Regions from separate parts of the Rhizobium sp. BK060 genome, predicted to be linked through region 2. Evidence: predicted binding sites of a transcription regulator. Region 2 holds the regulator's gene; each other region holds the start of a gene.
What was found. The regulator HrcA, encoded in region 2, represses chaperone genes, less so after heat shock. The targets are predictions, from matches to a motif close to GTTAGCACTCNCNNNNNGNGAGTGCTAAC.
Positions count from the first base shown of each region.

Region 1 (3,252 bases), on a different contig from region 2:
TGACGACGAGCGTAGCAAGGGCTTCGCCTTCGACGTCTTCAGCGATGATGAGGAGCGGCTTGCCGGTCTGAACGACAGCTTCGAGAACCGGGAGCATAGCCTGGAGGTTCGAAAGCTTCTTCTCGTGCAGGAGGATGAAGGCGTCTTCGAGGTCAGCAACCATCTTTTCCGGGTTGGTGACGAAGTACGGGCTGAGGTAGCCGCGGTCGAACTGCATGCCTTCGACGACTTCGAGTTCGGTTTCAGCGGTCTTGGCTTCTTCGACGGTGATAACGCCTTCGTTGCCGACCTTCTGCATTGCTTCAGCAATGTCGAGACCGATCTGCTTTTCGCCGTTTGCGGAGATCGTGCCGACCTGGGCAACTTCTTCCGACGTGTTGATCTTCTTGGCCTTCGCCTGAAGATCCTTGACGACTTCAGCAACAGCGAGGTCGATACCGCGCTTCAGGTCCATCGGGTTCATGCCGGCAGCAACTGCCTTGGCGCCTTCGCGAACGATCGCCTGAGCGAGAACCGTTGCGGTGGTCGTGCCGTCGCCGGCGATGTCGTTGGTCTTCGAAGCAACTTCGCGGACCATCTGGGCGCCCATGTTTTCGAACTTGTCTTCCAGTTCGATTTCCTTGGCGACCGAAACGCCGTCCTTGGTGATGCGCGGAGCGCCGAAGGACTTGTCGATGATGACGTTACGACCCTTCGGGCCGAGCGTTACCTTCACTGCGTCAGCGAGAATGTCGACGCCACGCAGCATCTTTTCGCGCGCGGTGCGGCCGAACTTGATTTCTTTAGCTGCCATGATTGAAACTCCTGAATTCGAGTTGTCCGGGCTTTGGGCCCGTAGCTAAAATCGGAAAGGGAAAAGCGGCTGATTAGCCGATGATGCCCATGATGTCGGCTTCCTTCATGATCAGAAGGTCTTCGCCGTTGATCTTGACTTCGGTGCCGGACCACTTGCCGAACAGAACGCGATCACCAGCCTTGACGTCGAGAGCGACGACCTTGCCGGACTCGTCACGAGCGCCGGAGCCGACGGCGACGATTTCGCCTTCCTGCGGCTTTTCCTTGGCGGTGTCGGGAATGATGATGCCGCCCTTGGTCTTTTCTTCGGACTCAACGCGGCGAACAACGACGCGATCGTGAAGGGGGCGGAAGTTGGTGCTTGCCATTGTCTAATCCCTCGATCAAATGACACTCACAGGCCGAGAGCGGCCTGCACGGATGGTGTTAGCACTCGTCCTTGGTGAGTGCTAGCGAGGCAGCATTTAGGAGTGGCCTAGCGGGGAGTCAAGAACGGCCGCAATTTTTCTTCGCCGTCCTCGCAACAGCCTTAACAGCACATCCTTGTCGGAAGTGCGACAGCCTATGCGACGATCGAGCTCCCCCCTAGGCTTTTGTCTTCGAAAAGTTAGTTGCAGCCCTGTCTGCGCCAGGATTGTCGTAAAGGCGTGCCGATGATATCGAGCGCCTTGAGGCGAGAGGGGCGGCAACCGTGCATGAGGCGATCGCGGCAGGGGATATCGAGGCGGCGCCGACGCTGCGGGAGGCGGTTCGCGTCTGGGCGCGGATTGGCTGTCTGAGCTTCGGCGGGCCGGCCGGCCAGATCGCCCTCATGCATAAGACGATTGTCGACGAGAAGCGCTGGATCTCCGAGGAACGTTTCCTGCATGGATTGAATTTCTGCATGCTGCTGCCAGGCCCCGAGGCCCAGCAACTGGCAACCTATATCGGTTGGTTGATCCACGGCGTGCGCGGCGGCCTCATTGCCGGCCTGCTGTTCATTCTGCCGGGCTTCCTTGTCATCCTGGCGCTATCGAGCCTCTACGCCGTTTTTCAGGAGGCCGCCTGGCTTCCCGTGCTTTTCTTCGGCGCGAAGGCTGCGGTTCTGGCAATCGTCATCGAGGCATTGCTCCGGGCGTGGCGCCGAGCGCTGAAAGAGCGATTTCATTATTATGTGGCAGCAGCGTCGTTCCTGGCGCTCTTCCTTCTGAACCTGCCGTTTCCTCTGGTTATCATCCTGGGCGGAGCAGCAGGCCTACTATGGATGAAGCATCGCCAGCGTCGGCTGGCCGCGCCAGTCTTGCCGCAAACCTCCTCGCACCGGCATTTTCCTGTGGTCACGACGCATGCCATCGCAAGGCCGCTCGTAGTGCTCGTGTTCTGGATCCTCGTCTGGCAGTCGCCGCTCTTTTTCATTCGTGGCCTTGATGCACCCACGGATCTGATCGCCGAAACTCTGAGCGGCGAAACCAATGTGTTCGGCGCGGTCTTCATCTTTTTCTCCAAGATGGCCGTGATAACCTTCGGAGGCGCCTACGCCGTCCTTTCCTATGTCGCGCAGGTTGCCGTCGGCCATTACGCCTGGCTGCAGCCCGGTGAGATGCTCGATGGACTGGCACTTGCAGAGACGACGCCTGGGCCGCTGGTCCTCGTCCTCTGTTTCGTTGGGTTTCTCGCTGGCTATCGCAACCCTATTGCGATGGCGCCGCTTGCCGGTGGCGTTCTCGGCGCCTTCCTCGCCGCATGGGCGACGTTCGTACCGAGCTTCATCTGGATCTTCACCGGGGCTCCCTACATCGAGAAACTGCGCAACAACGAAAACCTCTCGGCCGCCCTTTCGGCGATCACCGCGGCGGTTGTCGGCGTCATTCTCAATCTTGCACTGTGGTTCGGCCTGCATGTGCTCTTCGTCGACGTTGGCCGCGTCGCGCTTCTTTCCGGGAAGACCGGCCTGCCGATCGTTAGCGTTGCCTGGCCGCAGTGGTGGACGCTCGATGTCGCGGCACTCGGGATCTTCGCCCTGGCGTCCGTTCTGCTCTTTCGCTTCAAGGTCGGCATCCTGACGGTGATCGGAGTATCAACCGCCACGGGCCTGTTGGTCAGGGCTGCCATCGCCGTCTTCTAGTCGACAGCTTCCGGTTTTTGCAGTTGCTCACTGCAAAATGCCTTGCCATCCCGGCAGGCCTTTGCGATGTCAGCCGTGACTTAACGAGATCGGGAAATCGGAATGGCCAAGCGGATCGAGAACTTTGCGGAAATCACCAGCCACTATGACGCGGTGTTCTGCGATGTCTGGGGCGTCTTGCACAACGGCGTCGATCCGTTCCCCAAAGCGGCAGCTGCGCTGGAAGCGGCGCGCGGCGAGGGGCTGACCGTTGTTCTCATCACCAATTCGCCGCGTATCGCTCCCCAGGTTGTGACGCAGCTTCGCCAGATCGGCATCCAGGATGGCGCCTACGACCGCATCGTCACATCGGG
Region 1 is NZ_JACHYW010000002.1:268,614-271,865, forward strand. Features, by position in the region: gene groL (chaperonin GroEL) at 1-793, opposite strand, end outside; gene groES (co-chaperone GroES) at 867-1,163, opposite strand; gene chrA (chromate efflux transporter) at 1,487-2,899, shown strand; gene FHT71_RS03485 (TIGR01459 family HAD-type hydrolase) at 3,002-3,252, shown strand, end outside.
Region 1: the regulator HrcA is predicted to act here: its motif matches at 1,221-1,249, upstream of groES (co-chaperone GroES).

Region 2 (3,252 bases):
GGTTTCGAGCTTGCGCATGATTGTCCTATTCGATGCCCCAGATGCGGGCTTCAGCGCATTCGAGGCTGTTGCCCGCCGGATCGCGGAAATAGATCGATCGGCCGCCTTGCGGCCAGGTGACTTCGGATTCGATGGCGACACCTTTGGACTTTAGTCGGGCCGCAATCGCATCGAGATTTCCCCCGGAGACACGAAAACAGGCATGTCCTGCACCGCTTGTGCCGTGCGGTGGCACCTGCAGCGCGGTGGGTAAGGGGGGCTTGATCGTTTCCTTAGCGTTGAAGATCAGCAATACGCCGGTGCCGCAGCGAAAGAAGACATGCCGGTTGCCGCCTCGCGAGATCTTCGAAAGGCCGAGAATGCCCTCGTAGAAGGCTTCGACCTCGTCGAGATCGTCCGCATAGAGCGCCGTCTCCAGCATGCCTTCCAGCATGTCGTTCATCCAGCGATCGCCTGCTTCTGCATCGCGACGAGCTCGGCAATGCCTGTTTTGGCGAGTGTCATCAGCGAGGCGAACTCCTCGTCGGTGAAAGGCGTGCCTTCGGCGGTGCCCTGGATTTCCACAATACCGCCCGCGCCCGTCATCACGAAGTTCGCGTCGGTCTCGGCTGAGGAGTCTTCGAGATAGTCGAGGTCGATCACCGACTGGTTGGCAAAGATGCCGCAGGAGATGGCCGCGACGTGGTCTTTGAGCACGCGCTCGACCTTCAGCATGTTGCGGCTCTCCATCCACTTCAGGCAATCATAGAGCGCAACCCAAGCGCCGGTGATGGATGCTGTGCGCGTTCCGCCGTCCGCTTGGATGACGTCACAGTCGAGCGTGATCTGACGCTCACCGAGTTCCTTGAGGTCGACGACGGCGCGCAGCGAGCGGCCGATCAGGCGCTGGATTTCCTGCGTGCGCCCACCCTGCTTGCCGGATGCGGCCTCGCGCTTCATGCGCTCGCCGGTGGCGCGCGGCAGCATGCCGTATTCGGCCGTGACCCAACCCTTGCCGGTATTGCGCAGCCATGCCGGCGGCTTCTCCTCGACGCTCGCCGTGCACAACACATGCGTATCGCCAAACTTCACCAGACAGGAGCCTTCCGCGTGCTTGGAGAAATTGCGCTCGAAAGAGACCTTGCGCATCTGGTCGGTTTTTCTGCCTGAGGGCCGCATACTATTCTCCTAATCATGATGCCGAAGACGCGAGTGGTTTTCGGTTAGATCGTGCGTGCTTATGTTGTTGAGAGCTTCTACGATTGGCAGCGCCTATTTGCAATTTCCCTTTTGCCGCTGCGGGGAGATTGGCTATATTTTGTCGGATCATCGTCAGCACGGGTACGCAAGGTTTCATGGAGTTCAGATCGACGTCGGTTTCAGATGCAGTGGCTGCGCTGGATGAACGCTCCAAGGAAATCTTTCGCCGCATCGTAGAGGGCTATCTGGAGACGGGTGAACCGCTCGGCTCCCGCAACCTGTCGCGCATCCTGCCGATGTCGCTGTCGCCAGCTTCCGTGCGCAACGTGATGAGCGATCTGGAGGAACTTGGCCTCATCTACTCGCCGCATGTCAGTGCCGGCCGCCTGCCGACACAGATCGGCTTGCGCTTCTTTGTCGACGCCTTCATGCAGGTCGGCGATCTCTCGGCCGAGGATCGCGCCAACATCGATCGCCAGGTGCGTGCCGAAAGCCGCGACAACCCGATGGAATTGATGATGAATGAGGCTAGCCGCATGCTTTCGGGCATTTCGCGCGGCGCCGGCCTTGTTATCACTTCGAAGAGCGATCCTGTTCTCAAGCATGTCGAATTCATCCGGCTTGAGCCGACGAAGGCGCTTGCGGTTCTTGTCGGTGATCACGACCAGGTGGAAAACCGCATTATCGAGCTTCCGGCAGGCGTCACGTCGTCGCAGTTGACCGAGGCCGCCAATTTTCTCAACGCCCACATGACCGGCCAGACGCTGCCGGAACTGCGCAATGAATTAAGCCGGCTGAAGGACGATGTTCGCCGCGAGCTCGATACGCTGTCGCAGGATCTCGTCGAGCGCGGCATCGCCGTCTGGTCCGGCAGCGCCGACGAGGGCAAGCCGGCCCAGCTCATCATCCGCGGCCGCGCCAATCTGCTGGCCGGTCTTGCCGGAGCCGACGATCTCGACCGCCTGCGCATGCTTTTCGACGACCTCGAAAAGAAGGACAGCCTGCTGGAGCTTCTCAATCTCGCAGAAAGCGGGCCGGGCGTGCGCATTTTCATCGGCTCGGAAAACAAACTCTTCTCGCTTTCCGGCTCCTCGTTGATCGTCGCGCCCTATCGTGATGATGACGACCGTATCGTTGGCGCCGTCGGCGTGATTGGGCCCACGCGGCTCAACTACTCGCGCATCGTCCCGATGGTCGATTACACCGCTCAGCTGATGACGCGATTGTCACGCGGCGCAAAGTAGGGCAACTACTCCGGCAGCATGTCGCCCGAGCCGCCCATCTCAGCAGGCATGTCTCTGTATTTCGGCAGGCCGTCACGGATAGGCAGCACGCTTTCCTGATAGTTCATGTGCAACGCCGGAGCGTAATCGAGATCGGGCAGAAGTGCCGCGTAAACGTTGGTGACGCCCCAGGTGGGGTGGTCGGTGTAGAGATGCCCACCGCACAGCTCGCAGAATTTCCGCACGCTCGTATCGGACTTCTGGTAGCCTTCCACGTGCTCGCCACCTTTGGTGACGTGGACAGCGTGCCGTTGCCAGAGCGTAAAGGCGTTGACCGGTCCTGCCGACCAATGCCGACAGGAGGCACAGTGGCAGTAGCCCATAGCCACCGGTTCGCCGGTAGCAACAATCTCCACGGCGCCGCAGAAGCAGCGCCCGGAATAGCTTTTCTGATCGCTCATGGTAGCAGCTCCTTGACCCTGGATAAGGCCGAAGCACCAAAGATTTAGATCTGGCTAAAATAAAAGAACTTTAGCGCGAGCAAGTCAAGGCGGCCCTCTCGGTCAACCCTGCATGAGTTGTGCCTTGCATCGCGTGCTTTTCAGTCACGCAGACTTGATTTTTGCCCGTCAAAGCTCGATATCGGGCACATTCTAAAAGACACCAATCACCGGAGAACGTCATGACTGACGAAACGACGAAGAACGGACCTGACACCGCCGCGGCCGAAGCCGCGGCGGACGCCGCCGCAAACGTCGAGAACGAAGCCGCCGCTGAAGCTGCAGCACAGCCCGATCCGCTGGAACTTCTGAAGGTCGAGAATGTAGAGTTGCGCGACCGCTATCTGCGC
Region 2 is NZ_JACHYW010000019.1:43,438-46,689, reverse strand. Features, by position in the region: gene rdgB (RdgB/HAM1 family non-canonical purine NTP pyrophosphatase) at 1-18, opposite strand, end outside; gene FHT71_RS20575 (VOC family protein) at 26-442, opposite strand; gene rph (ribonuclease PH) at 439-1,158, opposite strand; gene hrcA (heat-inducible transcriptional repressor HrcA) at 1,335-2,423, shown strand; gene FHT71_RS20560 (GFA family protein) at 2,429-2,863, opposite strand; gene grpE (nucleotide exchange factor GrpE) at 3,085-3,252, shown strand, end outside.

Region 3 (3,252 bases), on a different contig from region 2:
ATCGGCGGGAGCGGTACATCCTTCTTCGGCTTCTCGGCGACCATTGCCTCGGTGGTAATCAGCAGGCCGGCGATCGAGGCAGCGTCCTGCAGCGCGGTGCGAACGACCTTGACCGGGTCAATCACGCCCTGATCGTAAAGGTCACCCAATTCGTTGGTCTGGGCGTTCCAGCCATAGCCAAATTCGGTCTTCTCGCGCAGCTTGCCGACGATGATCGAGCCTTCGGCACCCGCATTCTCGGCTATCTGGCGAACCGGCGCTTCGATGGCACGGCGGACGATCTCGATGCCGTGTCTCTGGTCGGGATTCTCGGTCTCAACGCTATCCAGTGCCTTGACGGCTCGCAGCAAGGCGACGCCACCGCCGGGCAGCACGCCCTCCTCGACGGCCGCCCGTGTGGCGTGCATCGCATCGTCGACGCGGTCCTTGCGTTCCTTCACCTCGACCTCGGTCGAGCCGCCGACGCGGATCACCGCAACGCCGCCGGCGAGCTTGGCCAGCCGCTCCTGCAGCTTCTCGCGATCATAGTCGGAGGTCGTTTCCTCGATCTGCGCCTTGATCTGGGCGACGCGGCCCTGAATCTCGCTCTTCGAGCCTGCGCCGTCGACGATCGTCGTGTTTTCCTTCTCGACGACGACCTTCTTCGCACGGCCAAGCATCTCGAGGGTGACGTTCTCAAGTTTGATGCCGAGATCCTCGGAGATTGCCGTTCCGCCGGTCAGGATGGCGATGTCTTCGAGCATGGCCTTGCGGCGATCGCCGAAGCCCGGCGCCTTGACAGCGGCGATCTTCAGGCCGCCGCGCAGCTTGTTGACGACGAGGGTCGCCAGCGCCTCGCCCTCAACGTCTTCGGCGATGATCAGCAACGGCTTGCTGGATTGAACGACCGCCTCGAGCACCGGAAGCAGCGCCTGCAGGTTCGAGAGCTTCTTCTCGTGGATCAGGATGTATGGTTCCTCGAGCTCGACGCGCATCTTGTCCGGATTGGTGATGAAATACGGCGAGAGATAACCGCGGTCGAACTGCATGCCTTCAACGACCTCGAGCTCCGTTACGGCGGTCTTGGCTTCCTCGACGGTAATCACCCCTTCATTGCCGACCTTTTCCATCGCCTCTGCAAGGAAACGGCCAATCTCCGCGTCGCCGTTGGCCGAGATCGTACCGACCTGGGCGATCTCGTCGTTCCTGGTCACTTTACGGGCGTTCCCGCGCAGTTCCTCGACCACGGCTTCGACTGCCTTGTCGATGCCACGCTTGAGGTCCATCGGGTTCATGCCGGAGGTGACGGCTTTCGCTCCCTCTTTGACGATCGCCTGGGCAAGAACCGTTGCCGTGGTGGTACCGTCGCCGGCGATGTCACTGGTTTTCGACGCCACTTCGCGCACCATCTGGGCGCCCATGTTCTCGAACTTGTCCTCGAGCTCAATCTCCTTGGCGACGGTTACACCGTCCTTGGTGATGCGGGGCGCGCCGTACGACTTGTCGATAACGACGTTGCGTCCCTTGGGGCCCAACGTGACCTTGACGGCATTGGCGAGAATGTCGACGCCACGCAGCATCTTCTCGCGGGCTTCGGTGTGGAATCTCACTTCCTTGGCAGCCATTTTTCTACTCCTTCAATCGATCCGGTTCGCTCAGGCGACCTTCTTCGCCGAGGCTTCGCTCTCGATCACGCCCATGACGTCGGATTCCTTCATGATCAGGAGGTCCTCACCATTGAGCTTGATCTCTGTGCCGGACCATTTGCCGAACAGGATGCGGTCGCCCACTTTGACGTCGAGTTCGACCAGCTTGCCGCTGTCGTCGCGTGCGCCCGGACCAACGGCGATGACCTCACCTTCCTGCGGCTTTTCCTTTGCCGTGTCTGGGATGATGATGCCGCCGGCCGTCTTTTCCTCGGCTTCAATGCGGCGGACCAGGATTCGGTCGTGCAATGGACGGAACGCCATGTCGTTCTCCTCATGGACTAACAGGGTTTTAGAGGTTCCTCCGCGCCGCATCTTAAAGAATTCGACGCGGGACGTGCGATCCTTTCGGCATCGCGCGCCAATCGATCTGGTTTCTGATTTTTCGAGTTTCAAGAGGGGACGAAAATTTTTTAGCACTCGCATCTAGAGAGTGCTAATGCCGTAAATTCATAGGATATTTTACGCCGACCCGGGCCCGCCAGGCTTGGCACCCCTCTTGACGCAAGACAATGGCATTCCCAACTTATTATTGTCGATGCCCAAATGGGGTCGGCACGGTCAGGGAGCGCCGAGCTTCTTGGCGTTCCCTCGTATCTATGTTGCTCTACGGAGGATGTAGCTATGAGAACAAACCTCGACTTTACCCCCTTCTACAGGTCAAGCATCGGCTTCGACCGCATGTTCGACCTGCTCGAAAACGCCAGCCTCAACGCTGACAACTGGCCGCCTTACAACATCGTCAAACTTGGCGAAGACGCGTACCGCATCGTTATCGCGGTGGCAGGTTTTGCCGAGCACGAACTGACGATCACCCACGAGGCGAACATGCTTGTGGTCAACGGCGCGAAGTCGGAGGATGAGGAGGTACAGTATCTGCACCAGGGCCTCGCTGTGAGGCCGTTTGCGCGCAGATTTGAACTCGCCGATCATGTCATCGTCGAGGGCGCCAAGCTCGAAAACGGGCTACTTGTCATCAAACTCAAGAAGGAAGTCCCTGAGGAGATGAAGCCGCGTCGGATCGCCATCCAGGCCGAGCCGACGAAGCCCGCTTCGAAGCAGATCGAAGGCGACAAGGCAGCCTAATGTGACGCGCACTGCTCGATCCTCGGTTGTTGCCGAACAGCCGAGGAAGCAGTTGACAAAAAGGAGAAAAAGAAACCGAAGAAAGGATGAAGCTATGAGTGTACGTGATCTGATCCCTTGGAGCCGTGGCAGCAGCCAGGTTCCGAGCGTGTATCGCGGTGATGACATGGATCCATTCCTGTCGCTGCACCGCAATGTCAACCGTCTGTTCGACGAAGTCTTCCGCGGTTTCGGCTCGCCATCGTTGTTCGGTGATACGCCCTTCAATGGCGCGTGGCCGCACGTGGAGATCGAGGAGAATGACAACGAGATCCGCATCACAGCGGAGGTTCCGGGCATCGATCCAGACGCCGTCGAGGTGCTGCTGGAAGACGGTGTGCTGACGCTTCGCGGCGAAAACAAAAGGGAGACCGAGGACAAGGATCGCCGCTTCAGCGAGCGCTACTACGGGCGCTTCGAACGGCGGCTGGCTCTTGGTCGT
Region 3 is NZ_JACHYW010000007.1:91,633-94,884, reverse strand. Features, by position in the region: gene groL (chaperonin GroEL) at 1-1,604, opposite strand, end outside; gene groES (co-chaperone GroES) at 1,635-1,949, opposite strand; gene FHT71_RS09780 (Hsp20 family protein) at 2,310-2,771, shown strand; gene FHT71_RS09775 (Hsp20/alpha crystallin family protein) at 2,866-3,252, shown strand, end outside.
Region 3: the regulator HrcA is predicted to act here: its motif matches at 2,098-2,126, upstream of groES (co-chaperone GroES).